DNA from 3 places in the Arthrobacter sp. Hb9-2 genome. Region 2 is predicted to be linked to each of the others. Evidence: riboswitches for the same ligand, from Rfam matches in the RefSeq annotation. Region 2 holds a riboswitch; each other region holds the start of a gene.
The links. A riboswitch is a leader RNA that binds a small molecule or an ion and turns the genes downstream of it on or off. The one in region 2 is predicted to bind thiamine pyrophosphate.
Positions count from the first base shown of each region.

Region 1: another riboswitch for thiamine pyrophosphate. It lies ahead of thiO (glycine oxidase ThiO); the one in region 2 lies ahead of AC5RV1_RS12990 (ECF transporter S component).
Region 3: another riboswitch for thiamine pyrophosphate. It lies ahead of thiC (phosphomethylpyrimidine synthase ThiC); the one in region 2 lies ahead of AC5RV1_RS12990 (ECF transporter S component).

Region 1 covers NZ_JBNHGJ010000006.1:128,935-138,422, reverse strand. The annotation lists gene AC5RV1_RS05985 (RNB domain-containing ribonuclease) at 9-1,511, opposite strand; gene thiE (thiamine phosphate synthase) at 1,572-2,309, opposite strand; TPP riboswitch at 2,337-2,455, shown strand; gene thiO (glycine oxidase ThiO) at 2,448-3,803, shown strand; gene thiS (sulfur carrier protein ThiS) at 3,800-4,036, shown strand; gene AC5RV1_RS05965 (thiazole synthase) at 4,041-4,850, shown strand; gene AC5RV1_RS05960 (4a-hydroxytetrahydrobiopterin dehydratase) at 4,896-5,234, shown strand; gene AC5RV1_RS05955 (hypothetical protein) at 5,306-5,608, opposite strand; gene AC5RV1_RS05950 (DUF3107 domain-containing protein) at 5,649-5,873, opposite strand; gene AC5RV1_RS05945 (TetR/AcrR family transcriptional regulator) at 5,925-6,590, opposite strand; gene moeB (molybdopterin-synthase adenylyltransferase MoeB) at 6,675-7,874, shown strand; gene AC5RV1_RS05935 (glutamyl-tRNA reductase) at 8,100-9,419, opposite strand.
Region 2 covers NZ_JBNHGJ010000021.1:43,759-53,246, forward strand. The annotation lists gene AC5RV1_RS12935 (Na+/H+ antiporter subunit D) at 1-48, shown strand, start outside; gene AC5RV1_RS12940 (Na+/H+ antiporter subunit E) at 45-590, shown strand; gene AC5RV1_RS12945 (MrpF/PhaF family protein) at 587-865, shown strand; gene mnhG (monovalent cation/H(+) antiporter subunit G) at 855-1,265, shown strand; gene AC5RV1_RS12955 (DUF4235 domain-containing protein) at 1,335-1,598, opposite strand; gene AC5RV1_RS12960 (CDGSH iron-sulfur domain-containing protein) at 1,720-1,935, opposite strand; gene AC5RV1_RS12965 (glycosyltransferase family 2 protein) at 1,932-2,996, opposite strand; gene AC5RV1_RS12970 (iron-containing redox enzyme family protein) at 2,993-4,054, opposite strand; gene AC5RV1_RS12975 (DUF4383 domain-containing protein) at 4,139-4,597, opposite strand; gene AC5RV1_RS12980 (hypothetical protein) at 4,719-4,928, opposite strand; gene AC5RV1_RS12985 (heme-degrading domain-containing protein) at 5,035-5,577, opposite strand; TPP riboswitch at 5,650-5,790, shown strand; gene AC5RV1_RS12990 (ECF transporter S component) at 5,856-6,479, shown strand; gene AC5RV1_RS12995 (ABC transporter ATP-binding protein) at 6,479-8,035, shown strand; gene AC5RV1_RS13000 (energy-coupling factor transporter transmembrane component T family protein) at 8,032-8,832, shown strand; gene AC5RV1_RS13005 (glycoside hydrolase family 25 domain-containing protein) at 8,853-9,488, opposite strand, start outside.
Region 3 covers NZ_JBNHGJ010000044.1:17,291-26,778, reverse strand. The annotation lists gene AC5RV1_RS19140 (ammonium transporter) at 1-5, shown strand, start outside; gene AC5RV1_RS19135 (P-II family nitrogen regulator) at 2-340, shown strand; gene AC5RV1_RS19130 (glucose-6-phosphate dehydrogenase) at 464-1,867, opposite strand; gene ffh (signal recognition particle protein) at 1,952-3,535, shown strand; gene AC5RV1_RS19120 (alpha/beta hydrolase) at 3,638-4,372, shown strand; gene thiC (phosphomethylpyrimidine synthase ThiC) at 4,442-6,277, opposite strand; TPP riboswitch at 6,272-6,379, opposite strand; gene AC5RV1_RS19110 (amidohydrolase family protein) at 6,456-7,538, shown strand; gene AC5RV1_RS19105 (VOC family protein) at 7,645-8,520, shown strand; gene AC5RV1_RS19100 (hypothetical protein) at 8,615-9,055, shown strand; gene rpsP (30S ribosomal protein S16) at 9,258-9,488, shown strand, end outside.

The DNA of each region.
Region 1 (9,488 bases), on a different contig from region 2:
TTGCCGCACTACTCCACGAGTTCGAAATGGACTTCCCGCGTCACGATATCCGAGGAGACCAGCCGGACCCGGACCTTGGTTCCGGACACCAGTTCCCCGGCGCAGCGGGCGGTCACAGCGGGGTCTGCAATCTGGATGACTCCCGAACTGCCGTTCCCGTTGCCGTTCTTACCGTTGCCGTTCTTCCCGTTGCCGCTGCCGTTTTTGCCGTTTTCCTTTTGCGGCTTGGACCCGGAAATCACGATTGCGTCGAAATCCTGCCCGATGTGGTTAACCAGCAAGGCAGCCTCCACGGTGTCCAGGGCCATGCGCTCCATCCGTGATGCCAGCTGGTCGGACCCGGCCATGATCTCGGGCAGCGACTGAAGTGCCTCCCGTGCCCAGGCCGGTACATTGCCGCCGTTACTCAACGCCTCGCAGATCACCAGGACAAAGCGGTCCACGAGGCGGCGCAGGGGAGCGGTGGTGTGGGCATAGGCGGCACCAATGGCGGACTGGACTGCGTCCTTGGGGACGGCACCGTCAAAAGCCGTATAGGCGGCGCCACGGAACAGCATGCCGGCCGAATGCAGAATGGCAAGCTGGCGGGGATCGGTGGAATCGAGGCTGCGCAGGTATTCGCCGTACCTGACCTCACCGTCCCAGGGCTTGCCAAGGGCCTCTGTCTGCAGCCGGAAATGATTCAGGGAGCGCTCGTCCGGGGACGGCATGGTGCGCAGGATGCCCACTTTTCCCGCCAGCATCAGGCCCGCCGCCGCCATTCCGGTCATGAGGGATATCTGCGCGTTCCAGTCCTCCACCGGAAGCTGGGGAGCGGCGGCAATCCGATAGCCGCCGTCGGGAAGCTGGACGATCTCCTGTTCCGGCATGTTCAGGCTGGCACCGCCGCGGGCCCGTTCCAGGTCCACGCGCTTGAGCCCAACTTCCTTAAGGAGCTGCAGCACCGGCGAGGCGGTACCGGCGTCGAGCTCCGCCTGCACCCCTTTATAGCTGAGCTTCGCGCGGCTGCGCATCCGGGCCCGCTTTACGGCCACGGACGTCACCTCGGCGGCGCTGTCCAGGCGGAAGTCCCAGACGAACGCAGAGCAGTCCTGCCCGGGAAGGAGGCTCCCGGCCTCTTCGCTGATGACTTCTGGATGCAGCGGGATTCGACCGTCGGGGGCATAGAACGTCTGGCCCCGGCGGCGTGTTTCCGCGTCCAGGGGCCCGCCGGGGGCCACAAATGCGGGCACATCGGCGATGGCGTACAGCACGTGGTAGCCGTCGCCGTCGGCTTCAATAAACAGCGCCTGGTCCAGGTCGGTGGACGACGCCGGATCGATGGTGATGAATTCGACGCCGGTGAGGTCGTAGGCAGGGAGCTGCAGGGATTCGACTGCCGCTTTCGCGTCAGCCACCGCCTCGTCGGGGTAGGCGCCCGGCAGCTCCAGCTCGGTCCTCAGGGCACTCAGCGCTTCCTCAAGCGCGTTGTTGTGCTCGTGGACGTTGGGGGCCAGCCGATGGTGTGACACGAAAATCAGCCTAGCCGGAATCGGCTGCATAGTGCAGGCATCCGGCCCGGAGCGGCGTTGTCAGGAGTTTGGGGCGTCCAGGGCGGCGTGCAGTGCAGCGGCGGCGGCTGCGGGATCGTCCGCTTCCGTAATGGCCCGCACCACCACAATCCTGCGTGCGCCTGCGTCCACCACCTGCTCCACGTTGCCGTGGTCGATGCCGCCGATCGCGAACCAGGGAACACCGCCGTCGGACTGTCCCTCCTGCTCCGCCGGCCGGGCAGCGTCGGCGGCATACTTCACCAGCTCCAGTCCCACCGCTGCCCGCCCCGGTTTGGTGGGCGTTGCCCACACCGGTCCGACGCAGAAGTAGTCCAGCCCGGCGGGGCGGGCGGCCGCACCGAGCGCCGCGTCCACCTGGGCAGGGGTGTGGCTGGACAGGCCGATGGCGGCGTTGCCGTTGAGCAGGGTGCGTGCAGCGTCCAGGGGCAGGTCCTTTTGGCCGATGTGGAAGACGGGTGCCCCGGACAGCACCGCAATGTCGGCGCGGTCGTTGACAGCCCAGAGCCGGCCGTGCCGCTCTGCCGCTTCCTTGAGCACCGCCAGGAGTTCCAGCTCCTCTCCTGCTTCGATGGCCTTGTCGCGCAGCTGGATGATGTCCACCCCGCCGGCGTACGCTGCGTCCACGAACTGGCCGAAGTCGCCGCGGTCCCGGCGGGCGTCGGTGCAGAGGTAGAGGCGGGCGGCGTTGACGCCGTTGCTGATCTTGGCGCTGCTGAGTACGTCGGTGCCGGCGGCAGGGGTGTGGGACACATTCATGGGGGAAAGCCTAGTTCCTCTACACTGGCCTCGTACTGCGGGAGCCCGCGGCAGCTGTCACAAAGCGCCGGGCTGAGAGGGCGTCAGAGCCGACCGCTTGACCTGATCCGGCTAATACCGGCGTAGGGAAGGAGACACATGCGCGCATCACCAGAGCCCCTGGCCGTGGATGCGGCCAACACCATCCACGCTGATGTGGCGGTGATCGGCGGTGGAGTGATCGGCCACGGCATTGCGTGGGAGGCGAAGCGTTCCGGCCGTTCCGTGGTGGTGATCGATGACGCACCGGGTTCGGGGGCCAGCTGGGCCGCCGCCGGGATGCTTGCCCCGGTGAGCGAGCTGCACTACCAGGAGGAGGATCTCCTGGAATTCATGCTGGATGCCTCGTCCCGCTGGCCGGCTTTTGCCGGCGGCCTCACCGCTGCGTCGGGAACAGATCCGGGATACATTACGACGCCGACCCTCGCCGTGGGTGCCGACGCCGCCGACCGCCGCGCCCTGATGGACCTGCGCACCGTCCAGCAGGCCAGCGGCCTTTCCGTTGAGCCGGTAACTGTCCGGGACGCGCGACAACGGGAACCCCTGCTCAGCCCGGGGATCGCCTGCGCGCTGGACACTCCGGCCGACCACCAGGTGGATCCGCGGCTGTTGGTGGCGTGCCTGCGGGCCGCCTTGGCTCATGGCATGGACGACGGCGGCGGGAACAGGGACAAAGTTGCGGCCCGCGGTACTGCAGCAGCCGGCGTCGTCGGCGGGTTTGCGGTAGCGGCCAAGGCAACCGGGCTGCTGTGGCACGGGGGAGCTGTTGCCGGCGTGCGCCTGGCGGACGGGGGAACGGTGCTGGCCGCCGAAACGGTGGTGGCGAACGGGCTGCACGCGGCAGCTCTTGAAGGGCTACCCCCAGGGCTGAACCTGCCAGTGCGGCCCGTCCACGGGGACATCCTCCGCCTGGCAGTGCCCCGGCACCTGCAGCCCCTGGTGACGTCCACGGTCCGCGGGCTGGTGCATGGCGTTCCCGTCTATATCGTTCCCCGCAGGGACGGCACGGTGGTGATCGGGGCAACCCAGCGTGAAGACGCGCTGTCCGCCATGGACGCCGTTTCCGCCGGGGGCGTGTACCAGCTCCTCCGCGACGCGCAGGTACTGGTTCCCGCCGTCGCCGAACTCGAACTGCTGGAATGCACTGCACGCGCCCGTCCCGGAACGCCCGACAACGCGCCGCTGCTGGGGCGGGTTCCCGCCCCGGAGTCAGCGGCGGACCGGGAGCACGGGTACGTTGCCGGCCTCATCATCGCCACCGGGTTCTTCCGGCACGGAGTCCTGCTGACGCCCGCCGCAGCCGCCGTCTGCCGGGACCTTTTGGACGGCCGCGAGGACCCCCGTTGGGCGGCCTTCAGCCCGGGCCGCTTTTCCACGAGGGCAGGCGCCCGCTTAACCACGGGCTCAGCCTCCAACCACTTCCGCCACACATCGCCCACGAAGGAAACAGCATGAACATCACCTTGAACGGAACCCGGCACCCTGTGCCTGAGGGCGCCTCCATCACCGTGCTCGTCAGCCAGGTCACCGGCCGCCCCCTGGCCGCCAACGGGCAGGCAACGGACGGCCAAAAGCTTGGTGTGGCCGTGGCCCACAATTCCGAGGTTGTACCGCGCAGCCAGTGGTTTACTACCGCGCTCGCGGAAGGCGACGAGGTCGAACTCGTCACGGCTGTGCAGGGAGGCTGAGACCATGACCGAAACCATCACTACTCCAAGCGTGGCGGGCCACGATGATCCGCTGGTCATTGACGGCGTAACCCTGACATCCCGGCTCATCATGGGCACCGGCGGCGCGCCCAGCCTGGACGGCCTGGGGGCTGCCCTCCTGGCCTCCGGCACGGGTCTGACGACGGTAGCAATGCGGCGGTATTCCACGGCCGAGACGGGCTCGCTCTTCCAGCTGCTCGTGGACCACGGCATCCGCGTGCTGCCCAATACGGCCGGTTGCTTCACCGCCCGGGATGCCGTGCTGACGGCGGAACTGGCCCGTGAGGCACTGGAAACCGACTGGGTGAAGCTGGAAGTCATAGCTGACGAACAGACCCTGCTGCCGGACGCCGTCGAACTGGTGGACGCCACGGAACAACTGGTCAACAGGGGCTTCAAGGTTTTTGCCTACACCAACGACGATCCCGTCCTCGCGCTCCGGCTTGAAAACCTTGGGGCCACCGCAGTCATGCCGCTCGGGGCGCCGATCGGCACCGGACTGGGCATCCTGAACCCGCACAACATCGAGCTGATCGTTTCCCGCGCCTCGGTTCCGGTGGTCCTGGATGCCGGCATCGGTACCGCCTCGGACGCGGCCCTTGCCATGGAGCTGGGGTGCGACGCCGTGCTGCTGGCTACGGCCGTAACCCGGGCGCAGAATCCTGCCCTGATGGGGGAGGCCTTCAAACATGCGGTGATCGCCGGTAGGCTGGCGAAAGCGGCGGGCAGGATCCCGCGCCGCGAACATGCACTGGCGTCGTCGGCCATGGAGGGCCGGGCAGAGTTCCTGTAGCCCGCTCCCGGTGCCGCTCCGCCAGCCATAAGGTGAGGAGCAGCCATGGCCGGCAAGGACATTCTTTCTCCCGAGCGGCTCGAGGACGCACTGGCCGTCCTGACGGACTGGCGGTACAGCCAAGGTGCGCTGGTGACGGTGTACAAGGTGCCGACGGCGGCTGCCGCACTTGAGCTGATTGCCGCCGTCGGGCGCCTTGCCGAGGAACAGAACCACCACCCGGACCTAGACTGGCGGTACAACCGGGTGTTCCTCCTTTACACCTCGCATGACGCCGGGGGAGAAGTCACCGCCCGCGACGTGGGCGCGGCCGAGGCAGTGAGTGAAGCCGCCGCCGCGGTCCATGCGGTAGCCGAACCGGCCAGGCACCCAGCAGCCGCTTAAACAACTGTGACCACCACCCCGGAGGGCAGTGGTCACAGGCGTGCTTGGTGTGCGGGGCGGGGTCTTTCCGGCTAAAGCTTCAGCGCCGCAGTAATCCGTTCCAGATCATGCCTGGCCCGCGTACGGCCCAGATACAGGACCACGGCAACTGCCGCTGCTGCGCCCAAAACCATGGGCAGGACCCACGGCAGCCAGGTCATGCCCGGCAGGTAGCCGAAGCCTGCAGCCATCAGGATGATCCAGGTGACAGCTCCCACACCCACGGCAACGCCGGCCGGCAGGACAACACCGTATTTTGTGTGCCGCTTGTCGTTGGCCCAGACGATGAAACCTGCGGCCGCTGTCACCAGCACCACAATGGTCAGCGAAAGCATGGCTCTCCTTGGAATGCTCGCCCCTCAGCGGGGAACGGGGCTAGAACTGGCCGAAACCTACGCGGCGCTGTTCCTCGGCACCGATTTCTACATAGGCCAGTGCCTTGCCGGGAACAATGATCAGGCGTCCCTTGTCATCCTTTAGGCGCAGTTCGCTGCCGCTGGTGATGGCTTCCTCTACAACCTTGGCTACGGAGTCCGGATCCTCGACCGATTCCAGCACAATTTCGCGGCCAACATTTTGAACGCCGATCTTAATTTCCACAGGGGGCCTCCCAGCCGGTTCACGTTACTCGGGTTATGTCTTATTTGTAGTCTAGGACTCTTTGGGGAAGCGAGAGATTCCGCGCCAAGCTAAACGGTAGATGAGGTCGCTGGCCACATCGAGGTCCAGGTTCCCGTCGGTTTCGAGCCAGTAGCGGGCGCTGACCTGAGCCATCCCGGCGAGCCCGCGGCCCAGGAGCTCTGCCTCCAGGTGGGGAAGCTTGGTGTCCTCGGCGATGACGTGTGCAATGGCGTCGGCAAATGTCCGGTTAAAGGTCTCCAGCCGTGAGCTGACATCCGGATCGTTGATGAGGTCGGATTCGAAAACGAGCCGGTGGGCCTGGTCATCGTTGGCGATGAACCGGAAATAGGCCCGCATCACGGCCTGCACGCGTTCGTCGTTGTCAGTGGTGGAGTTCAGCGCCCCCAGCATCAGGTCCGTCAAGGAGGCCAGGTGGCTTTCGAGCAGGGCCAGGTACAGCTCCCGCTTTGAGGGGAAGTGCTGGTACAGGACCGGTTTGCTGACGTGGGCTGTCTCTGCGATTTCGTCCATGGCGGCGCCGTGATAGCCGTTGGCAACGAAGACTTCCTGTGCTGCGGAAAGAAGTTGTGCGCGTCTCTCATCCCGGGGAAGCCGGGCGGACCGTTGCCCGGCGGGGCGGGAGGCGGTTTGCGGTTCGGCTGCGGACGGGCGGTCAGCCCGTGCTTCATGGACCACAGTTGTCCTTCTTTCCCTTGCAGTTACCCCCACTCTACGTCGGGGTAATATGACCGGGCGGTATCCCGGGGCATACATTGAAGTATGGCTTCGACATTCTCCGCAAATGTTTCGACTATTTCACTGCCTCCGCTGGTTGAACCGGCCGGTGAGCTCACTCCTGACGAGGTGGAGCGCTACTCGCGGCACCTCATCATTCCCGAGATCGGCGCACTGGGGCAGCGGAGGCTCAAGAATGCCAAAGTACTGGTGATCGGCGCCGGCGGGCTCGGGTCCCCGGCGCTGCTGTACCTTGCGGCCGCGGGGGTGGGGACGCTGGGGATCATCGACGACGACGCGGTTGACCTCAGCAATTTGCAGCGCCAGGTCATCCACGGTGTGGCTGACGTTGGCCGGCCGAAGATCGAGTCGGCGCGGGACGCCATTGCTGCCCTCAACCCGTTGGTGGACGTCCGGCTGCATAACGTCCGGTTGGACGCCTCCAATGCCCTGGAGCTGTTCGCGGACTACGACCTGATCCTGGACGGCGCCGACAACTTCGCCACCCGCTACCTGGTCAACGACGCCGCCGCCATCCTGGGCAAGCCCTACGTCTGGGGCTCCATCTTCCGCTTCGACGGGCAGGTGAGCGTCTTCTGGGAAAAGCACGGACCCACCTACCGTGACCTCTATCCTGAGGCGCCGCCGGCAGGGTCTGTCCCTTCATGCGGTGAGGGCGGGGTGTTCGGCATGCTTTGCGCTGCGGTGGGGTCGCTGATGGTGACTGAGGCAGTGAAGCTGATTACCGGCGTCGGACGCTCGCTGCTGGGCAGGGTGGCCCTGTTCGACGCCCTGGGCGGCAGCTGGCGCGAGATCCGCGTCTCCAAGGACCCGGCTGCCGAGCCGATCACGGAGCTGACGGACTATGAGGCGTTCTGCGGCATTACGCCGGCGGCGCAGGCGGACACTGAACACACCGTCACAGCTACCCAGCTGGCCACCATGCTCGCGTCCCGGAAGGCCGGCCTGAAGGACTTTGAGCTCGTGGACGTCCGGGAGCCCGGCGAATACGACATTGTCAGGATCGACGGCGCCGTGCTCATCCCGCAGGGACGGATCCTTGCCGGGGAAGCGTGGAAGGAGCTGCCGCAGGACAAAGACATTGTGTTCCTGTGCAAGGCCGGGACCCGCTCGGCGAACGTCCTGGCGGCGGCACAGAAGGCCGGCTATCAGCGGGTCAGCCATCTCGACGGCGGCATCCTCGCCTGGGTCCGCGAGGTGGAACCCAACAAGCCCGTCTACTAAGCCCGGGCTCGCCCACCCCAACGCGCCATCACTTCCGCACCCTTTTGAACGGACGCTCTCTCACTTGACGCGCCTTTTCCGAGGACGCTCTCTCACTTGACGCGCCTTTTCCGAGGACGCTCTCTCACTTTCCTTTGGGAGAGTGAGAGGGCGTGGGTGGAAAGGGCACATTAAGTGAGAGAGCGTTGCCCAGAAGCGGGCAGGTTGTGGTGGGGCGTTGGCTGGTCAGGCGCTTTCGAGGCCCTGGTGGTCCACCGGGCACTCGGCCTGGGGAACGGCGCGGGCTGCCGGCTGCTCCACAGTAATGCCGTAGAGGGCCTCCAGCGCGGCAACGTACTCGTCCTGCTGGCCGTTGGCCGCGAGCTCGCGGGCGCGCACGGTGGGAACGTGAAGCAGCTGCTTGACCATGCGCCGAAGTGCGAACTCCACCTCTTCAGCTGCCGCCGTGCAGCCGTGCCGGGCACGGACCTTCTCCATTTCCGCGTCCAGGACGTTCATGGTGTGCCGCCGCAGTGCAACGATCGCGGAATCCACGGACCGGGCCTCCCGCTCCTGCTCGAAGGCCTTGGCTGCGCCGCTGACGATGCCGCTTGCCTGGGCCAGTGACTCAGCCTGTTCCTGCGGTGCGGCGAGGCGCACGGATTCCAGGGTCAACAGCTCAACGCCTTCCAGCTCGCCCACGCCGGGGTCGAAATCATGGGTAAGGGCCAGATCGATGGCAATCAGTGGCTGTGGCGAATCTGCGCGCACGAGGGCGAGTTCATCGGCTTCCACCCGGGTGTCCGAGCCGCTGCAGCCGATCATCACGTCCGCCGCAGCCACGGCAGGACGCAGCGTTTCCTCGTCAAGGGCCGTGCCGCCGCGGGTGGCCACAAAGCCTTCGGCGCGGCCTGAGGAAGAGAAGACGGAGATGTCGGTACAGCCCCGCTCACGCAGCAGCGCCATCGTGGCGCCGGCGTAGGCTCCGGTGCCGAAGACCACCACCTTCTTGGTGGACCAGTCAGGGTTCTCGGAAAGGTCAGTTGCCAAATCCAAAGCCACGGAAACGATGGAAAGTCCCCGTGATCCCAGTGCGGTCTGGGCGCCGACGTCCTTGGCTGTCTTTGACGCGGCCTGGAACAGGCGCACGAGTCCGGAGCTGGCGGTTCCTTCGTGCTGGGCGGTGATGAGTGCCCGGCGTACCTGGCCCGCGATCTCGCGTTCACCGACGACGGCGGAATCCAGCCCGGCGCTGACGGCAAAGAGGTGCTGGCTTACTTCAGGGCCGGTGCGGGTGCTGAAGGAGCGGGAAACCAGCGGTTCGCTGAGTCCGCTGACGTCGCTGATCTGGGCGACAAGCGCTGCGCGGGCGGCTTCAACGTCGTCCGGGTGGGGAGCCTCACCATAGATTTCGTAGCGGTTGCAGGTGGCAAGGACAACCGCACCCGTCACCGCCGGCGATCCGGAGAGAGCGGATGTGGCGATCCCAGAGGCACCGTTGCTCAACTGAGCAACGGTCTCAAGATCGATGTCGGCGTGTGTAGCCACCAATGAAAAAAGAACCACAGCAGGTCAATCATAGCTTTTTCGTTCCTCGGTAGAACAACCGCCCGGCCCGGATGCGGCCGGCCGGCG
Region 2 (9,488 bases):
GAGGACACCACGGTCCCCATGGTTCTCACGTCCGGAGGAGGAAAATGAGCCGCCGGCGCATCTCGCTGCGCCAGGAACTTCCGCTCCTGGTGTGGCTGGTCATTGTCTGGGGCGCCCTGTGGCAGGACTTCAGCCCCGGAAGCCTCCTGTTCGGCGCGCTGTTGGCCGTAGCCGTAGCCCGGCTGTTCTATCTCCCGCCGGTGGAACTCAGCGGCCGCTTCAACATCCTCTACGCCGTCCCCTTCGCACTCACGTTCCTGGCCAAGGTGGTGGTTGCCAGCGGCCAGGTCCTGTACCTGGCAACAGCGCGCGGGCCGCGGGTCAGGAACGCTGTGGTGGCTGTGACCCTGCGGAGCCACCAGGATCTTTTGGTCACGGCCACCGGGCACGTGATTTCCCTGATTCCCGGTTCGCTGGTGGTGGAGGTGGACCGGTCAACCTCCACCCTCTACCTGCATGCGCTGAACATCAGCTCCCCGGAGGAGGTGGAGAACCTCCGGCAGGAGGTGCGGTCCATCGAAGCCGGGCTGATCAGGATCATGGGTACCAGGGAAGAACTCGAAACCGTTCGTATGGAGGCAGCATCATGATGCAGACCGTCCTGGTTGTTACAGCCGTCATTTTCTCGCTGGCCGCAGCCGGCGCCATCATCAGGATTTCGCGCGGGCCGTCGCTGCTGGACCGGGTGCTTGCCACAGACGTCCTGCTCGCCATCCTCGGCGGCGCGCTGTGTGTGGACATGGCCGTTAACCGGCACCTGAACAACCTGATGCTCGTGGTGGCCATCTCCATCATCGGCTTCATCGGGTCCGTGACTGTTGCCAGGTTTGTGGCCGATCGAAGGGAACAGCCCATTGAATCCTGAAGCCACTGCCCTCGACGGTTGGATCGACCTGCTGTCAGCCGTCTTCATGGTGGTGGGCGCCGTGATGTCCCTGGGCGCCGCGATCGGCCTGCTCCGTTTTCCGGACCTGCTGAGCCGCATGCACGCCGCCACCAAGCCGCAGGTGCTGGGGCTGTTCCTGCTGCTGGCAGCCATCGGCCTGCAGATGCGTACCTGGTGGGTGTGGCCCGTGCTGGTGGTCGCCTGGATTTTCCAGCTGTTGACGGTGCCGGTGTCCGCCCACATGGTGGGCAGGGCGGGCTACCGGACCAAGCACCTGCACCGCGAGCTGCTGACGGCGGATGAGCTGGAGGCGGTAGTGCAGAAAGCCGCCGCCAAGACCGCCCGTGAGGACGGTACCGGCGACGGCTCCCAGCCTTAAAAGTTTTTGTCCAGATATGCTGGCTTCCGAACGATTTAGCCCGGCTTACCTGGACAAAAACTACGTTAGTTAGACGATGTCCTTGCTCTTGGCGAACCGGGTGATGGCCCGCTGGGTGCCTCGGTTGGCCAGGACCTGGATGATGGTGCTGACCGAGGCCGAGATCAACGCGAAGGTCAGCGCCGACTGCAGGCTGGTGGGGATGTCCTCGTCCTTGCCGGTAGGCGGCTTCCGTCCTGTGGACTTTTCCCAGATGGTGTTGACCAGCTTGGTTCCGACGAAGCCTGCGCCAAGGCTCACACCGGTGCCGAGCAGCTTGATGAAGAGGTTCATTCTTAGTACTCCTTGCGGGCGGAAAACGGGCTGACTTCAGCCTAGCGGCATCATGGCGGCGCCCGGTGCGGCAAGGCGCCGGTTCGCTGCTGGCGTTGCGCACTCAGTCGAGGAGTGCTGTTCAAGCAACGGGCGGTTCCGTCCGAAACTTGATCATCTTGTGGGTGCCATCGCAGTAGGGCTTGATGGCCGAGGCGCCGCAGCGGCACAGTGCTACAGTCTTGCGCTCGCGCTGGACGGGGTCGCCGGAGGGCGTCACGATTTCGAAGTCGCCCCGGACAATCAGGGGCCCATCCGGGCACACCACGATCGAGCTTTCGGCGGGTTCCTGGTTCATGGCTGCTCCTGGTCTCGGTTGCTGGCGGACGGCTTGATGTCTTGTTGGCGCAAAGTGGCCAGTTTTCCGGAATGCCTGCGCTGCAGTTCAGCCTCCGAGTGGGCAGCGGTCCCTAGCCGTGTCCCGGCGTAGGGAACGCCGCCGGCGATGCGGAATGCCAGCGCGATCCAGATACAAACAGCCCGTTCCAGGGCCCACAGCGGGGCGCACCACACCGCCCGGAGGGGGAAGACGGCTGCGCCGTTGTTCCGTTGCCGCCCAATGCCGGCGAAGATAACCGGCGCGGCCGCCAGTCCGAGCAAGGCCCGCCCGCGGAACCCCCGGGGGAGGCAGGCTGCTGCGGCTATCGCCGGAAGCAGGGATAACTCCGCGGCGAGGCGGCGGGGCTGGGCGAAGTCATCGTAGGCCTGGCGGGTGCGCTGCTTGAGGAAGTGCCGCGGCCCGGGCGGCCGGCGGGCAACAAACAGGTCCGGCAGGATCTTTTCCTGGCCGCCAGCTGCCTTCACGGTCCTGATGAGCTCGAGGTTCTCGAAGAGCACCGGATCGTAACCGCCGGTGGCGAGCAGTGCACTCCTCCGCACGGCCAGGGTTCCCGGGTAATCTGCGGACCAGGCCCGGTTGATCAGTGTCCTGGCCGTGTCCCACCACGCATGCCACGGCAGGGGCTCGAAGTAGTTTTGCGGCCGCACTACGTCCGCTGAGGCAAGGTGATTGACGACGGCGGTGAGCGATTCGCGCGTGTAGCGCACGTCGTCGTCGGCTATCACCAGCAGCGCAGCCCTCGCGGCACGGACGCCCGTCATGACGCCGGCTACCTTGCCGTTGCCTTCGCCCCTGCTGTGGCTGTCCCCGCCGCCCTGCACCGGACGGAGATGGCGAACGCCAGCCGGGAAGGCTGCCGCATGCCGCTCGAACAGTTCCGGGTCGGAGCCGTCCACCACGGTGACGGGTATCCACTTCACCAGGCGCCCAAGGTACGCGGCCAGGTCCGGCAGTTGCGAATCCTCAGTCCAACGCAGCGGCAGGATGTACTCTGCGGACACGATGCCCTTAGCGTTCATGCCGCCGCCGGCACTGCCGCCCTCAGCGAGGTCTCGCCGTTTTCCCAGCAGGCCAAAAGGTGCGTGGAAATCCTGCCGTCGATCGCCATTGCCGCCGTTGCACCCAACAGGACATCCCCGAGTAACCCGGGCTCAGCTTCCACCAGCCCACCCGCAAGGTCGCGGCCCGCTATCTGCTCGTGGACGGCGTCGGCTTCAACGTGCTCGTCGAAATAGTGGGTCACCTCGGTATCGAAGCCGTGCCGCCGGAAGCCGTTGCCGTACAAGCGGTTGGGCCGGGACGAGGTCATTTCGTAAAGTGCCAGGTGTCCCGTGATGGCCCCGCGAAGCCGGCGGTTGAGCCCGAAGAGGGACATCATGTTCACCGCCGCGAGGGAGATGGCGGGTACCGCGTTGACATAGGCGCCGTATTGGTCGTCCATTCCCAGTCCCCGCATGGTGCGGGCGAAGAGCGCGCTGTGCATCCGTTCCGGGCGTCCTCCGCCGTACTCGTCGGCCTGAATTTCCACCAGCGCCGCCTTCGGCCGACCTGTAAGCCTGGGGATGGCCCAGGTGTGCGGGTCCGCTTCCTTCAGCTGGTAGACGGACTTGTGGATGAGGAACTCCTTGAGCTGGTCCAGGCTCGCCTTTTTCGCCACGTAGCGGGACACGCTGGGCCCGGTGTCGGTTCCGGCCAGTCCAAACAGGACGTCGGCCACTGCGTCACTGGTCATCTCTGCTGCCGGCGGTAGGTCCAGCTCCCCGGCTGCCGCCTGGGCAGCGGCCCGTAGCGCTTCCTCGAACGGCCTTTCGAGCAGGCGGCGAACCTGGATAAGGCCCGGCTCCCACTCCCAGTCGTCGCTGACGCCTTCAAGGCCGGAGTAGTGGAGCTCATAAAGGCAGAAAAGTGCCAGCTGGACGTCGTCGTCCCCGATGATGTCTGTGGCTGCAGCCAGCCCTGCCGTGACCAGCGGGCGCAGTTCTTCGACGCGCGTCGTGGCGTCGTCGGTGCCGGCGCCAACGGCCAGGGAAGTAAAAAGGGCGCTGCTAAGGGGGCCTCGGGCTTCGGGGATTTTCATGATGCTCCTTATGGGTGGCAGTGGTACTGCCGGTGCTGCCTGTGCTGCGGCGTCGACGGTGACGGTTTCGGTTTGGCCGGCGGGTCAGGTCCGGGGCGGCGTTTTTGGGGTGGTCCGCGGTGACAGCAGGATGGCCAGGATGATCATGCCCAAGCCTAGGGCCAAGTGCAGCCAATTGTCGGCGCCGTTGAGGGGGACAAAGTTGGCGGGGGTTTGATCACCCACCAGGAGTCCGTACAGCCAAAGGACCAGGTAGACAACGCCCCCGTAGATGAGGAAGCTCCTTGCCTGCTGGTGGGTCCGGGCCAGCAACAGTCCCGCCGCCCCGAAGGCCGCGTGCACGATATTGTGCAGGATGGACACCTGGAAAACTCCCAACAGCAAGGCCCCGGAGCCGTGCCCGGCCAAGCCCAGGGCTTCATAATTGCTGGTGATCCCGGGGATGAATCCCAGGACACCCACCAGGAGGAAGAGGGCGCCCGTTGCAAGCGCTGCCTTCTGCAGGCCGGTCCTTGCTCCGGTGGCCCGGGTGCTGACTGTCATTGTCCTGTCTCCTCAAAAGCCGGGAGACAACATAGTAAGCATGATTACTAATAAAAGCTAAGTACGCTTTCCATCTGGCGGACAGCCAGCACGCGGCGGACCCGGCCGCCGGTGGTGGTACTCACCCCTCCGAGGTACTCCACACGTAGGGGTTGGCCTGGTGCCCGCCCCGGCGGCCGTGCTCGTACCCTTGCTGCCAGGCCTTCCCGACGGCGGACACAAGTTCCGCCAGCAGTGGATAGTAAGGGTGGTCCGGGCCGATATAGATCATTTCCTCGGCTGCCTTGTCCACCGCCGCACGCACTTGGTTTTCGGCTGCAGGACCGATCATGGCGTCCTCCTGTTTGGAACTCCGGCCGCTGGCCTCGAATGTACTCCCAGCATTTCGCGGCGTCCATAGTCCGCGTTGATGCTGCAGTCGGTCCGCCCACTGGAAGTCAGTCCGCCCGCATGGAACCGAGGATCTCGCGCAGGGCCTGTACCACCAGGTCATGGTCCTGCACCTGGGGAAGCCCTGAGACGGTCACGGTTGCGACTGCGCCCACCCCTGTGACGTACACCGGGAAGGAGCCGCCGTGGGCCGCATACAGGCTTTGATCGAACCAGGCGTTGTCCTCGATCCGTCCGCCCTTGAGCCGGGCGCGCAGCCCCACCAGCAGGGAAGGCACCTCATGCCGGGCGGCCGTGCGCTGCTTCGCACGGATCCAGTGCTCGTTGTCCGGGGTGGCGCCGGGCAGCGCCACATGAAACAGGACCTGCTCACCCTTGGTGATGTCTATCGCGATGGGAAACTGGCCCTCCTTGCCCAGCTCCACCAGCAGCAGCCCGAGGTTGAGTGCATCGTCCAGGGAGAAGCCGGGAAACTGGAGCTCGTGGATTTCGCCTTCGATCCGGGCGATGAGCGCTTGCAGGGATCCTTCCTGCTGGATGGCATCGGAATCCGGATCGAACTCGGTCACATGCGGGGAATTGGCAGTCATGGCCCACAATCTACCCCTCCTCCGGTGTAAACTGGACCCCGCCCACAAGGGCGATTATTTACCGACAGAATCATTCAACGACAGGGGAGCGCCGCCGTCGGGCATCACTGGCCATGCCAGGGACCGCAGGTGGGCGCTGAGAGTGCGGACAGCCGCAGACCCTCGAACCTGATCCGGTTAGTACCGGCGCAAGGGAGTCGAGTTCTCGAAGTGTGCGGCAACGGCGGCAGCGCCGGTTGCTGTATCCACTTTCCCCTCCTGTTCCTCAGGAGGATCGCATGGCAACGACAGCAATCAAGAAGACCACCAGCAAGTCCTGGCGCGTTGTGGACATCGTGGTGGCAGCCCTCATCGCCATCGCCGGCGGCGTCATTTTCTGGGCCTGGTCCCAGGGCGCAGCCGCAGTCTCGGCACCCATGAACGCCGTCTATCCACCGCTTACCGGCTTGTTGGCCGGCGGCTGGATGATCCCCGCGGTGCTGGGCATGCTCATCATCCGCAAGCCGGGCGCCGCACTGTTCTGCGAGACCGTGGCCGCCACCGGCGAACTGCTTATGGGCTCGCAGTACGGCGCCTCGGTGCTGTTCTCCGGGTTTGTCCAGGGCCTGGGCGCCGAGATCGTCTTCGCGATCTTCGTGTACCGGAAGTTCAACCTGCCGGTAGCCCTGCTCGCCGGCGCCGCTGCCGGACTTTTCTGCGGCCTGAACGATTCGTTCGCGCCCTGGGGCTGGAACATCGCCTACTCCGGCGGGGACAAGCTGGCATACATCATCTTCACAGCGATTTCCGGCGCCGTGATCGCAGGAGCCCTGTCCTGGATCGCCACCCGCGGCCTGGCGAGGACCGGCGTCCTGAGCTCCTTTGCGTCACGCAAGGCAGCATCGGAGCCCGTCTTCTCCTGATGACTGCTCCTTCCCTCCACAGCTCTGCGGTGGCGGCGCGGCCGGCTGCAGTCACGGCCAGAGGCTGGGGCTGGCGGCATGCGGGCCGCTCCAAACCCGCTGTCCGTGCCCTCGACCTGGACATCCAACCGGGTGAACGCGTCCTGCTGGTGGGCCCGTCCGGCGCAGGCAAGTCCACGCTCCTCCACGCGCTGGCTGGGGTGCTGGGGGACGCACATGCCGACGACGCTGACGCCGGCGATTCCGATGAGTCCGGGTCGCTGCTGATCGACGGCGCTTCCCCCCGGGAGCAGCGCGGCCGGGCCGGGCTGATGCAGCAGGACCCGGAGACCCAGGTGGTCCTCTCGCGCGTAGGTGACGACGTCGCCTTCGGCGCCGAGAACCTTGCCGTGCCCCGCGGTGACATCTGGGCGCGCGTGCATGAGGCGCTGGACGACGTCGGGCTTTCCCACCTGCCGTTGGACCATCCGACGCCGGCACTGTCCGGCGGGCAGAAGCAGCGCCTTGCGTTGGCGGGCATCCTTGCCATGCGGCCGGGGCTGATCCTCCTCGATGAGCCAACCGCCAACCTGGACCCTGCCGGCGTGGTGGAGGTGCGCGACGCCGTGGGCCGCTGCCTCGACAAAACCGGGGCAACGTTGGTGGTGGTGGAGCACCGCGTGGCCGTGTGGAAGGACCTGGTTGACCGGATTGTGGTGCTGCAGCCCGGCTCGTCGACCGATTCCGCCGTGCTGTTGGACGGGCCGCCGGATCAGGTCCTCAACGAAGCCCGGAGCATGCTGATCGCGGCCGGAGTCTGGGTGCCCGGCTACGTCCCGCCGACGCGTCTGCGTGCTGCCGGTTCGGCTCCCGGGGCTGGCGACCTGCTGCTTGCCGCCGAGGAGCTGGCGGTGTCGCGTGAACGTCCGCGCCGCAAGGGCTTCCGGAAGGTGCCGCCGGTGCCGGTGCAGCAGGGCATTTCCGCGCAGGTCCGGGCCGGGCAGGCGCTGGCCATCACCGGGCCCAACGGCGCGGGAAAATCGACATTCGCGCTGACCCTCGCCGGGCTGCTGGAGCCCGTAGACGGCAAGGTTTCCGCCACGCTGGCGCTCAGCCGGGGAGCTGGGATTGACCCTTACCAGTGGAAGGCCGAGCAGCTGATCGAGCGCGTGGGTACGGTGTTCCAGGAGCCTGAGCACCAGTTCGTCACAGGGAAAGTACTGGACGAGCTGCTGTTCGGCCCGCGGCACCTGGGCCACGGGGAGGAGCGCGTGGATGAACTGCTGGAGCGGCTCCGGCTCACGGGACTCGTTGACGCCAACCCGTATACCCTTTCGGGCGGTGAGAAACGGCGCCTTTCCGTAGCCACGGTCCTGGCAGCGCATCCCCAGGTCCTGGTCCTGGACGAACCAACCTTCGGGCAGGACGCCAATACTTGGGCTGAGCTGGCATCCTTCCTGTCCGAGCTCCTGGACGCGGGCACGGCCGTAGTGTCCGTGACCCATGATGCCGAGTTCACGGCAGCGCTGGGCGGAATGGAACTGCGGTTGGCTGCTGCGGCGGCGGTGGCGCCATGAGGCAGGAGCTGAACCTGCGCGGCAACCACGCCCTGCTGACCCGCGCCAATCCGCTGAGCAAGTTCGCCGCCGTCTTCCTGATCACCGCAGTGTTGGCGCTGTCCATTGACTGGGTGTCCGCGTCGGTGGCGCTGGTCTTTGAGTTCCTGCTGTTCCCCTTGGCGGGCCTCACCCTGACTTTGCTGTGGCAGCGGGGCTGGCCGCTCATCCTTGCCGCAGCCGTGGGTGGCTGGAGCACTTCCATCCTGGCGCCGGACAGCGGAGTGACGCTTATCGACGTCGGCATCTGGACCATGAGCGAAGGGTCCCTGGAGCTGGGGGCCGGGTTCATGCTGCGGGGGCTGGCGATTGCGCTGCCGGCGGTCCTGTTGATGAGCTGCACCGATCCCACCGACCTGGCCGATGCGCTGGCGCAGAAGGCACGCCTTCCGCACCGGTTCGTGCTGGGGACCTTGGCCGCCATGCGGCTTGTGGGGCTGATGGCGGAGGAATGGCAGACCATTGGCATGGCCCGCCGTGCCCGCGGCGTCGGCTCCCGCGGCAGTGCCCTCCAGCGGCTGAAGGCGACGCTGGGGCAGAGCTTCGGGCTGCTGGTTCAGGCTATCCGGCGTGCTTCCCGGCTTGCCGTCACCATGGAGGCACGCGGCTTCGGCGGCGGAAGGCGGACCTGGGCGCGGGAATCCACGTACAGCGCCCTCGACCTTTGGGTTCTGGCTGCCGGGGTGGTGATGGCAGCTGCAGCGTTTGCTGCTGCGATGTGGGCGGGCACCTGGAATATGGTGTGGCTGGGGAGCTGATTTCTCACACGTCTGCTGCGTCAGCCGCAGGAGTGGTTGTAGTCGAAGCTTCCCGCCACGAACTGGGTGAGCGTGACTTCGCCGCCTGCGGTCAGCGGCGGGCCTGCGCAACTGGCTTTGGCTCCGGCTACGTCGCGCGCCCCCGCCAGCCAGCTCGGCAGGGAGTGCAGGTTGCTTGAGCTGCTGACGGTTCCCACAATCCGGCTCCATTGAAGGCCGGTTGAGTAGATCCCAACACCCTTGACGTCGATGCTGTGGAAGAAGTCCGTCATGCCCTCCAAGACTGCGCGGTTGGCATCCTTGTCAGTGGTGGACCAGGAATTTTCGCTTTCCACATCCAGCCACCAGACGTAGTGGGAGGGGTTGCTGATTCCGCGGATGTAGGCATCGTCCCAGGCCTTGGCGTAGCCGTACATGTAGGCGCACGCCGTGCCGTAGTCCTTTTCCTTGCAGGAGCCATAGGGGTTATGGACGGCCGATCCTATCGGGTACTCGTTGCTGGAGGGCCACCATGAGCCGCTGCTTCCCGGGTTGGCGGTGTTCACGTAAAGGGACACCTCAGGCTGGGTCGAATTGCCGGATGAACCCGCAGCCCACTCGAGCTGTTCCCGCAGGCAAGGGTTGGTGTTATTGGCCAACCCGTTGTTGACGCCGAC
Region 3 (9,488 bases), on a different contig from region 2:
CATGAAACTGATCACCGCAATCGTCAGGCCGGAAAAGCTCGAAGCCATCCGGGAAGGACTGGAAGCCTACGGCGTACAGGGCCTGACGGTCAGCGCGGCAAGCGGCTACGGCCGGCAGCGCGGCTACACGGAGGTGTACCGCGGAGCCGAGTACAACGTGGACCTCCTGCCGAAGATCCGGGTTGAAGTCCTGGCAACCGACGAGCAGGCCGACGACATCCTGGACGTCATCATCGCCAGCTCGAACACCGGCCGGGCCGGGGACGGCAAAGTCTGGACCATGGACGTCTTCGAGGCAGTTCGGGTCAGGACCGGGGAACGGGGAGTCGCCGCCATCTAGGCGGTCGGCAACCCGGAAACAGTCCAGAAGAGGGGCAGGAAACCGGAAGGTTTCCTGCCCCTCTTCTGTTGCCCCGTTCTATATTTCCTGCGCGTTGCCCGCGTCCGCTGAAACGCTCGCGGTTTACTCAGCCCGCACGCTGGTGGACAGTTCCGCCGGCCCCGACGATCCGGCGTCGTAATCCTCCAGCGGGACCGTGTCCTGTTGCCAGGCCTTCAGGACCGGCTCCACAATCCGCCAGCAGTCTTCTGCCGTATCGCCCCGGACGGAGAGCAGCGGATCGCCGGTGAGCACGCCCTCCAGCACTTCACCGTAGGGCAGGAGTTCGGATGCGCTCAGTTCAGCTTCAAGGGTGACCCGGCTCAGGCTGAGGATCTCGCCGGGTCCGTTCACATCGACGTCGAATTCGAGGGTGTCGGGCCCGAAGCCGATCCTGAGCTGGTTCGGCGAGTCCACCCCCGTGAATCCCTTCGGAAGGTGGGGGACCGGCCTGAACGTCACCACGGCCTCTTTGCGCTTCACGCCCATGGCTTTCCCGGAGCGCAGGATGAACGGGACACCCTTCCAGCGCCAGTTATCAATCCCCACCTGGATCTGCGCCAGGGTTTCAGTTCCCCGCGACGCGTCCACGCCGTCCTCCTTCGCGTAGTCGGGCACGTCCTTCCCGGCCAGCGTCCCGGACGTGTACCGCGCCCTGCGGGTGGAAGCTGCATAGGGAGCGGGGACGCTGCTTGCCCGCAGGACTGTGGAAACGGCGTCGCGCAGGTCCCGTTCGCTGATGCTTGACGGCGGCTCCATGGCCATCAGGGCCATGATCTGGAGCAGGTGGCTTTGGATCATGTCCCGGAGCGCACCGGCACCATCGTAGTAGCGGGCCCGGCCCTCGAGCGCGAGGTCCTCGTCGAAGATGATCTCCACCTTCTCCACGTGCTCGCGGTTCCACACGGGCTCCAGGAAGTTGTTGGCGAAGCGCAGGCCCAGGATATTCAGCACCGTGGCCTTGCCCAGGAAGTGGTCGACTCTGTGGATGTGGTCCTCCGGCACCAGGCGCACCAGGGTCTGGTTGAGCGAGCGGGCGGATTCCTCGCTGGAACCGAAGGGCTTTTCCATCACCAGCCTCGTTCCGGGCGGTACCTGGTCCGGCCGGAGGGCTTCACAGGCGAGCTGGCTGATCCGGGGCGGCAGGGCAAAGTAGACGGCGGCGGGCCCCTCAAGGGTGGTGAGCAGCGACGCAAGCGCACCCCCGGCCGTGACATCCAGCCGGTGGTAGACGGTCTCCTTTTCCAGGTCCTCCAGTGCCCGCAGGCCGTCCGGGGAAGCCGATTTCGCGGACGCAGCGAAGGACGTACGGACCCTGTCCCGCCATTGTTCCGGGGTCCAGGGATCGGAGCCTGCGCCCACCAGGCGGAGGCCTGCCGCGCGGCCCGTGGCAACAAGCCGCGCCAGGCCGGGCAGGAGCAGCCGCCCGGTGAGGTCGCCGGAAGCGCCGAGGATGAGCAGGGTTTTCACTGTTGTCTGGCTCGTCATTTTGCCAGCATGCCACCTTGCGGGCCCGACTTGGTACCCTAGATAGTCGAGTCCCGATCATCCACTGAAAGAAGTGCACGGCGCGTGTTCAATTCACTCTCTGACCGGTTGACAGCAACCTTCAAGAATCTCCGCGGCAAAGGCCGCCTTACGGAGGCGGACGTTGACGCCACAGTCCGGGAGATCCGCCGCGCCCTCCTGGACGCGGACGTTGCCGTTCCCGTTGTCCGTGAATTCACCGGCAGGGTGCGCGAACGCGCCCTGGGTGCCGAGGTCTCCGGGGCCCTGAATCCAAGCCAGCAGATCGTCAAGATCGTTAATGAGGAGCTGGTGGAGATCCTCGGCGGCGAGACCCGCCGCATCCGCCTGGCAAAGAACGGGCCCACCATCATCATGCTTGCCGGCCTGCAGGGTGCCGGTAAGACCACTCTCGCGGGCAAGCTGTCCAAATGGCTGAAGGCCCAGGGCCACAGCCCCCTGTTGGTGGCCTGCGACCTGCAGCGTCCCAACGCCGTTACCCAGCTGCAGGTGGTTGGCCAGCGCGCCAAGGTGCCGGTGTTCGCGCCGCACCCCGGTGCCACCTACACCGAGCTTGAGCACCCGGCCGGGGACCCCGTAGAGGTTGCCCGCGCCGGTGTTGAGGAAGCCCGCCAAAAACTCCACGACGTTGTCATCGTGGACACCGCCGGCCGCCTCGGCGTTGATGCCGACATGATGGAGCAGGCACGGCAGATTCGCCGTGCCATTGTGCCGAACGAAGTGCTGTTCGTCCTTGACGCCATGATCGGCCAGGACGCCGTCAACACGGCGCATGCCTTCGATGAGGGCGTCAACTTCACCGGCATCGTCCTGTCGAAGCTCGACGGCGACGCCCGCGGCGGTGCCGCACTTTCCGTTGCGTCCGTCACCGGCAAGCCCGTGATGTTCGCCTCCACCGGTGAAGGCCTTGACGACTTCGAGCTCTTCCACCCGGACCGGATGGCGTCCCGCATCCTCGACATGGGCGATGTCCTCACGCTCATCGAGCAGGCCGAGAAGTCCTGGGACAAGGACGAAGCTGCCCGGATGGCGAAGAAGTTCGCCGACCAGGAAGACTTCACCCTGGATGACTTCCTGGCGCAGATGCAGCAGATCCGCAACATGGGCTCCATGAAGAAGATGCTCATGATGATGCCGGGCGCGCAGAACATCCGCCAGCAGCTTGAGCAGTTTGACGAGCGCGAGATCGACCGCGTTGAAGCAATTGTCCGGTCCATGACACCGCATGAGCGCGTGGCGCCCAAGATCATCAATGGCTCCCGCCGCGCCCGCATCGCTCGCGGTTCCGGCGTGCACGTCTCCGAAGTCAACGGCCTCCTGGAGCGTTTCGCGCAGGCCCAGAAGATGATGAAGAAGATGGCCCAGGGCGGTATGCCTGGTCTGCCTGGTATGCCCGGCATGCCTGGTGCGGGCGGCGGTGCGCGGAAGAACGCCAAGAACGCCCCCAAGAAAAAGGCCAAGTCAGGTAACCCCGCCAAGGCAGCCCAGGAGCGCAAGGATGCCGAGGCGCGCCGTGCGAATGCGGCCAAGGCACTGCCCACCGGGGCCGCCTTCGGCCAGCAGCAGGGCGACTTTGATCCCTCGCAGCTGAACCTGCCCAAGGGTTTCGACAAGTTCCTCGGCCAGTAACCACATCCGCAACCAGGCCGCGCCAGGTGTCGTTTTGAACCGTCAAAACGACACTTGGCGCTACTCACTTGGGATGTCCATGCCGTCGAATAGGGTTGGGTCATGTTCAAGCAGAGGGTAGTGTTCGTGCACGGCGCCGGCAGCTTCGGCTCCGCGGCCTGGCCGCGCCAGCACGGTATGGCGCTGTCCTATGACGCACTGTTCCTGCGCCGCCACGGGTACCATCCTGTGGCTGAACCCGTTGAATCCTCCTTCGACGAAGACGCCGCCATTGTGTTGCGGTCCCTTGCCGACGACGGCAGGGGCGCCGCGGGCGGACACGTTGTGGCGCACTCCCAGGGAGCCATCGCAGCGATGATGGCCGCCGTCGAGCGTCCCGACCTTGTCTTTTCGTTGACCCTGGTAGAGCCCGCCTGCCTCTCGCTTACCGCGGAACTGCCGGCCACCTCGGCCCATATCGGGCTGATGCAACCCTTGTTCGATGTCCGGCACCAGATGAGCGACGACGATTTCCAGCGCGAGTTCGTCCGGCGGGTCTATGCTACGGACCTGCAGCAGCCGGCTACAGCGGAGGAGAAGCGATCCGCCAGGAGGCTCCGGCTGCAGGCCCCTTCCTGGGAGGCTCCGCTGCATATTGTTCCCGGCGTTCCCACACTGGTCCTCACGGGAGGGTGGGAACCGCTCTACGAGGAGATTGCCCGCTACCTGCGTGAGACCGGCGCCCTGCACCGCACGGCGGCGGGAGGGCACCGGCCCCATGACTCCCCGGAAGGTGACCGCATCATCCGCGCGTTCATCAGCGAGGTCAGCAGGAGCCAGCCTGCCAGGGCTTCCTGAATCCTGCCGGGGGCAGTTTCCCCGTCCGGCAAGCCCCCAATAGCCTGCCGGACGGAAATGGTGATGCAGCTACGGGCGGCCGCTCGCTGGAGCGGCCAGTTCCGGGAGGTAAACCTTGCCGCCCGCTGCAAGGAATTCCTCACTCTTCCCCCGCATTCCCGCTGCCATGTCCGCCACCGCCGCCTGCGACTCCGCTGACCCGTATTCGTCCCGGATGTCCTGGCTGATCCTCATGGAACAGAACTTGGGACCGCACATGGAGCAGAAGTGCGCTGTCTTGGCGGGTTCCGCGGGGAGGGTTTCGTCATGGAATGCCTCGGCGGTCACCGGGTCCAGGGACAGCGCAAATTGGTCCCGCCAGCGGAACTCGAAGCGTGCCTTGGACAGTGCGTCATCGCGTTCCTGCGCCCCCGGGTGGCCCTTGGCGAGGTCTGCGGCGTGCGCTGCGATCTTGTACGTGATCACCCCTGTTTTGACGTCGTCCTTGTTGGGCAGGCCCAGGTGTTCCTTCGGGGTGACGTAGCACAGCATTGCGGTGCCGTACCGGGCGATTTCCGTGGCGCCAATGGCCGAGGTGATGTGGTCGTACCCTGGTGCCACGTCGGTAACAAGCGGGCCCAGCGTGTAGAAGGGCGCACCCTTGCACAGCTCCTGCTGGCGTTCGACGTTTTCCCGGACCAGGTGGAACGGAATGTGGCCGGGGCCCTCCACCATCACCTGCACGTCGTACTTCCAAGCACGCTGCGTCAGTTCGGCGAGTGTGTCCAGTTCGGCAAACTGCGCGGCATCGTTGGCATCGGCCGTCGCCCCCGGCCGCAGGCCGTCGCCCAATGAAAACGCCACGTCGTACCTTGCGAAGATTTCGCAGAGCTCCTCGAAGTGCGTGTAGAGGAAGTTTTCCTGGTGATGGGCAAGGCACCAGCCGGCCATGATTGACCCGCCGCGGGACACGATGCCGGTCACGCGGTTGGCGGTCAGGGGAACGTACCGGAGCAGGACGCCGGCGTGGATGGTCATGTAGTCCACGCCCTGTTCGCACTGTTCAATGACCGTGTGGCGGAAGATCTCCCAGGTCAGCGCATTTGCTTCGCCGTTAACCTTTTCCAGGGCCTGGTAGATGGGGACGGTCCCGATTGGAACGGGCGAGTTGCGGATGATCCATTCCCTGGTGGTGTGGATGTCGTCGCCGGTGGAAAGGTCCATCACTGTGTCTGCGCCCCACTGGGTGGCCCATTGCAGCTTGTCCACTTCTTCGGCGATGGAACTGGTGACCGCCGAGTTGCCGATGTTGGCGTTGATCTTCACCAGGAAGGCCTTGCCGATGATCATGGGTTCCGACTCGGGATGATTGATGTTGTTCGGAATGATCGCCCGGCCGGCTGCCACTTCGCTGCGGACCAGTTCCACATCGCAGTTCTCCCGCAGCGCCACGAAGCGCATTTCGGGGGTGATGACGCCCTGCCGCGCGTAGTGCATTTGTGTCACTTTCCGGCCTTCGACGGCGCGGCGGGGCGCCGGACGGGCGCCCTTCCACTCCGCGCTGGCGGCACCGCGGCGGACAGCCGAGCGGCCGTCGTCGAGGAGGTTCCGTCCACGGCCACCATAGGTTTCCGTGTCGCCGCGCGCTTCTATCCATGCCGAGCGGAAAGGGTTCAGGCCGCGGACGGGGTCGCTCCCCGGGCCGGCAGTTCGGTAGATCCGGAACGGACCATTGGAGTCGCCGTTGGGTGAAGGTGCCAGGGCTATTTCCGTAACGGGCACCCGTATCCCGGATGCTTCATCGTGGACAAAGGCCAGGGAATGGGACTTCAGCGACTGCGTGACAGGAGCCTGGTCCTGGCCGCCTTCCGCTGCCGCGCCGGACGGAATCTGGGCAGGGCTTAACGGTGCAATGGGTGTACTCAAGGATTACTCACTTCCTTCGCCGGAATTACCCGGACAGGTTCAACGGTCGCAGGCTGCATCAGCCCGATCTCAGCCCCTGCAGGGGCACCCGTGTGGTCAGGAAGAAAGCTACCACAGCCTTTCGGGAGGGGCTTGTCACATGGCCGGTGCTAGCCTGACTGGCGGGAAAAGGAGTCCAATGCCGGAGATCATCGAATTCAGCGGACCGGTGCTTGCGGGGCCGGACAGCGAGCGGCGGGGCCTGTGGTCCGTTGACGGGGTGTTGACCTTTACGCGCCCGCAACAACCCGCGGGCCGCGTGCTGGATGGCTGGGTCCTGCCGGGGTTCGTGGATGCCCACTGCCACATCGGGCTTGGACCCGGGGGCGCGGTGGAGGCAGCAGTTGCGGAGGAACAGGCCGGAACCGACCTGGACGCTGGAACACTGCTGGTGAGGGACGCAGGTTCCCCAGCAGACACGCGGTTCCTTCAGGGCAGCCGGAACGCCCCCGTACTCGTCCGCGCCGGCAGGCATGTTGCCAGGACCCGGCGCTATCTGCGGGGCCTCGCCGAGGAAGTGGAACCGGACGGCCTGGTGGAAGCTGTCCGGAAACAGGCCCGCGACGGCGACGGCTGGGTCAAGCTCGTCGGGGACTGGATTGACCGCGACGCCGGTGACCTGGCGCCGTCGTTTCCGGCCGACGCCGTCAGGGACGCTGTGCAGGCGGTGCACGGCGAAGGTGCCCGGATCACCGCACATTGCTTTGGCGAAGAGGCCCTGGACCAGATGCTGGACGCGGGGATCGACTGCATCGAGCATGCCACCGGGCTCCTGCCACGGCACCTCCCCAGGTTCGTCGAACAGGGCGTTCCCATCGTGCCCACTCTCATCAACATCGCCACGTTTCCGGATATCGCAGCCCAGGCAGAACCGAAGTTCCCCCGGTACGCGGCACACATGCGGGCACTGTGGGAGCGCCGCGCGGAACGGGTGCTGGAGGCGTATGAAGCAGGGGTGCAGATCTATGCTGGCACCGATGCCGGGAGCGTCATCCGGCATGGCAGGATCGCCGATGAGATCCTTGCCCTTCACCACGCAGGCCTGCCAATGGCCGCTGCCCTCGACGCTGCCTGTTGGGGCGCCCGGAGGTGGCTGGGAGCCGACGGACTTAAGGAGGGTGCCCGCGCCGACGTCGTGCTGTGCCGGGAGGACCCGCGGCAGGCTCCAGCAACGGTAGGCGAACTGGCACACGTCGTGCTGGGAGGGCGCGTCATCCGATAAGCCCGGAGCGGCCTGACTTTCAAGTCACTTGGATTAAATTGAAGCTTCAAGTAATTTTAACTGTCATAGGCCCCAATCCGAAGGGCCCAAGCACCGGGAGTTTTCAATGACTGCAGAAGCCGCCAGCCAGGATCTTCTTCCTGCCGACCTCGCCATGGGCACCGTAATGCTCAAGGTGGGCGACATGAAGGTGATGACGGACTATTACCAGCGTGCCCTCGGTCTTGAGGTTGTCGCTGAGCAGGACGGCGGGCTCTACCTCGGCCGGTTGCAGAAACCGCTCGTGCACCTCGCGCCCGCTCCGGGTCTGAACCTCCCGGGCAGGGGAGAAGCCGGCCTCTTCCACACCGCGCTGCTGTTTGAGAACCGGGCGGACCTCGCCGCGACCGTTGCCACCGCAGCCCAATTTGAACCCCGTTCCTTCACGGGCAGCGCGGATCATCTCGTCAGCGAGGCCTTCTACTTCACTGATCCTGAAGGCAACGGCATCGAGCTCTATTGGGACCGGCCCCGCAGCAACTGGTCCTGGAACGGCGCCGACGTGGTAATGGACAGCCTGGCCCTGCCGCCCCAGCGGTACCTCGAGCAGCACCTCACTGAAGAGTCCCTTCAGCGCCAGCGCGGAAGTGTGGCAGGAGTGGGCCACGTCCACCTCCAGGTCGGCGACGTCCAGTCGGCCCGCGACTTCTATGTGGGAATCCTCGGGTTTGAAAAGACCGCAGGCTGGCACGGGCAGGCCTTGTTTGTCTCCGCCGGCGGCTACCACCACCACATGGCCATGAATGTCTGGAACAGCCGCGGCGCCGGTCCCCGCAAGGACACGCTCGGCCTCGGCGAGGTGCTCATCGAGGTGCCGTCCGGAGATGACGTCGGGGCGCTCGCAGACCGACTGAGGGTCGCCGGCCTGCCGGCGCACCACACCGGGGCCGAACTGCGGTTTGAGGATCCGTGGCGCAACCGGATCCGCGTAGCTGTCCGCTGACCCGGGCGTTCCCGTACTAGGCTGAACCCGAACGGCCGGGTGGCAGGCATTGCTCCCGGCTGGCACCACCGTCAACGGAAGAAGGGTACTTCCCATGGGCTTCACCGAGATCTTTGTTGCCACCCACGACGCCGCACTTAAGCGTGCCGGCGTCCTGGACGAAGGCGGCAGTGCACCGGCCGGCCAGGCTGTCCGGATCGCGGGGATCAGTGATTTCGAAGTTGAACAGCTCGGTGACCTCGCCGGAACTGCCGTGCACGCCGGCGGTGCCGACTATGAACTGACCATGGTGGACGTATCCAGCGATTCGCTGCTGGCCGTCCCGCCGGCCATGGTCCGTGCCCTGGCCGACCTGCTCTCGTACGAAACCGAAGGCGAAGGCAACATCCTGGATGACGTTGCCGGGCAGTGGGCAGCCCAGGACGACATGCCCTTCGATGCCGCTCGCGCGCGGACCTATGTGCAGCAGTTGGCTGAACTGGCCAACAGCGTCGACGATTCGGAACGGACGGGGCTCTACGTCTGGTCCGCCTGAGCGGCCTGCCCCGGCCATCTTCCGGCCGCCGCCGTGTCAAGTCGAAATCCCGGCGCTGATCTGGCACAATAAACAGGTACTCGATCTGCGTGGCCCCTCTCTCCGCGTCCGGATCCTGTCCTTCGAACCCGCAAGTACGGCCCGCCCCACGGGTGCAGAACGCCGGGTTCACCCCTTTTCTGAAACAGGAGTGACCACAAAAGTGGCCGTAAAGATTCGCCTTAAGCGCTTTGGCAAAATGCGCGCACCGTACTACCGCATCGTCGTTGCAGACTCACGCACCAAGCGTGACGGCCGCGCCATCGAGGAGATCGGCAAGTACCACCCCACCGAAGAGCCCTCATACATCGAGGTCAACTCCGAGCGTGCCCAGTACTGGCTGTCCGTCGGCGCCCAGCCGTCCGAGCAGGTTGCCGCGATCCTGAAGATCACC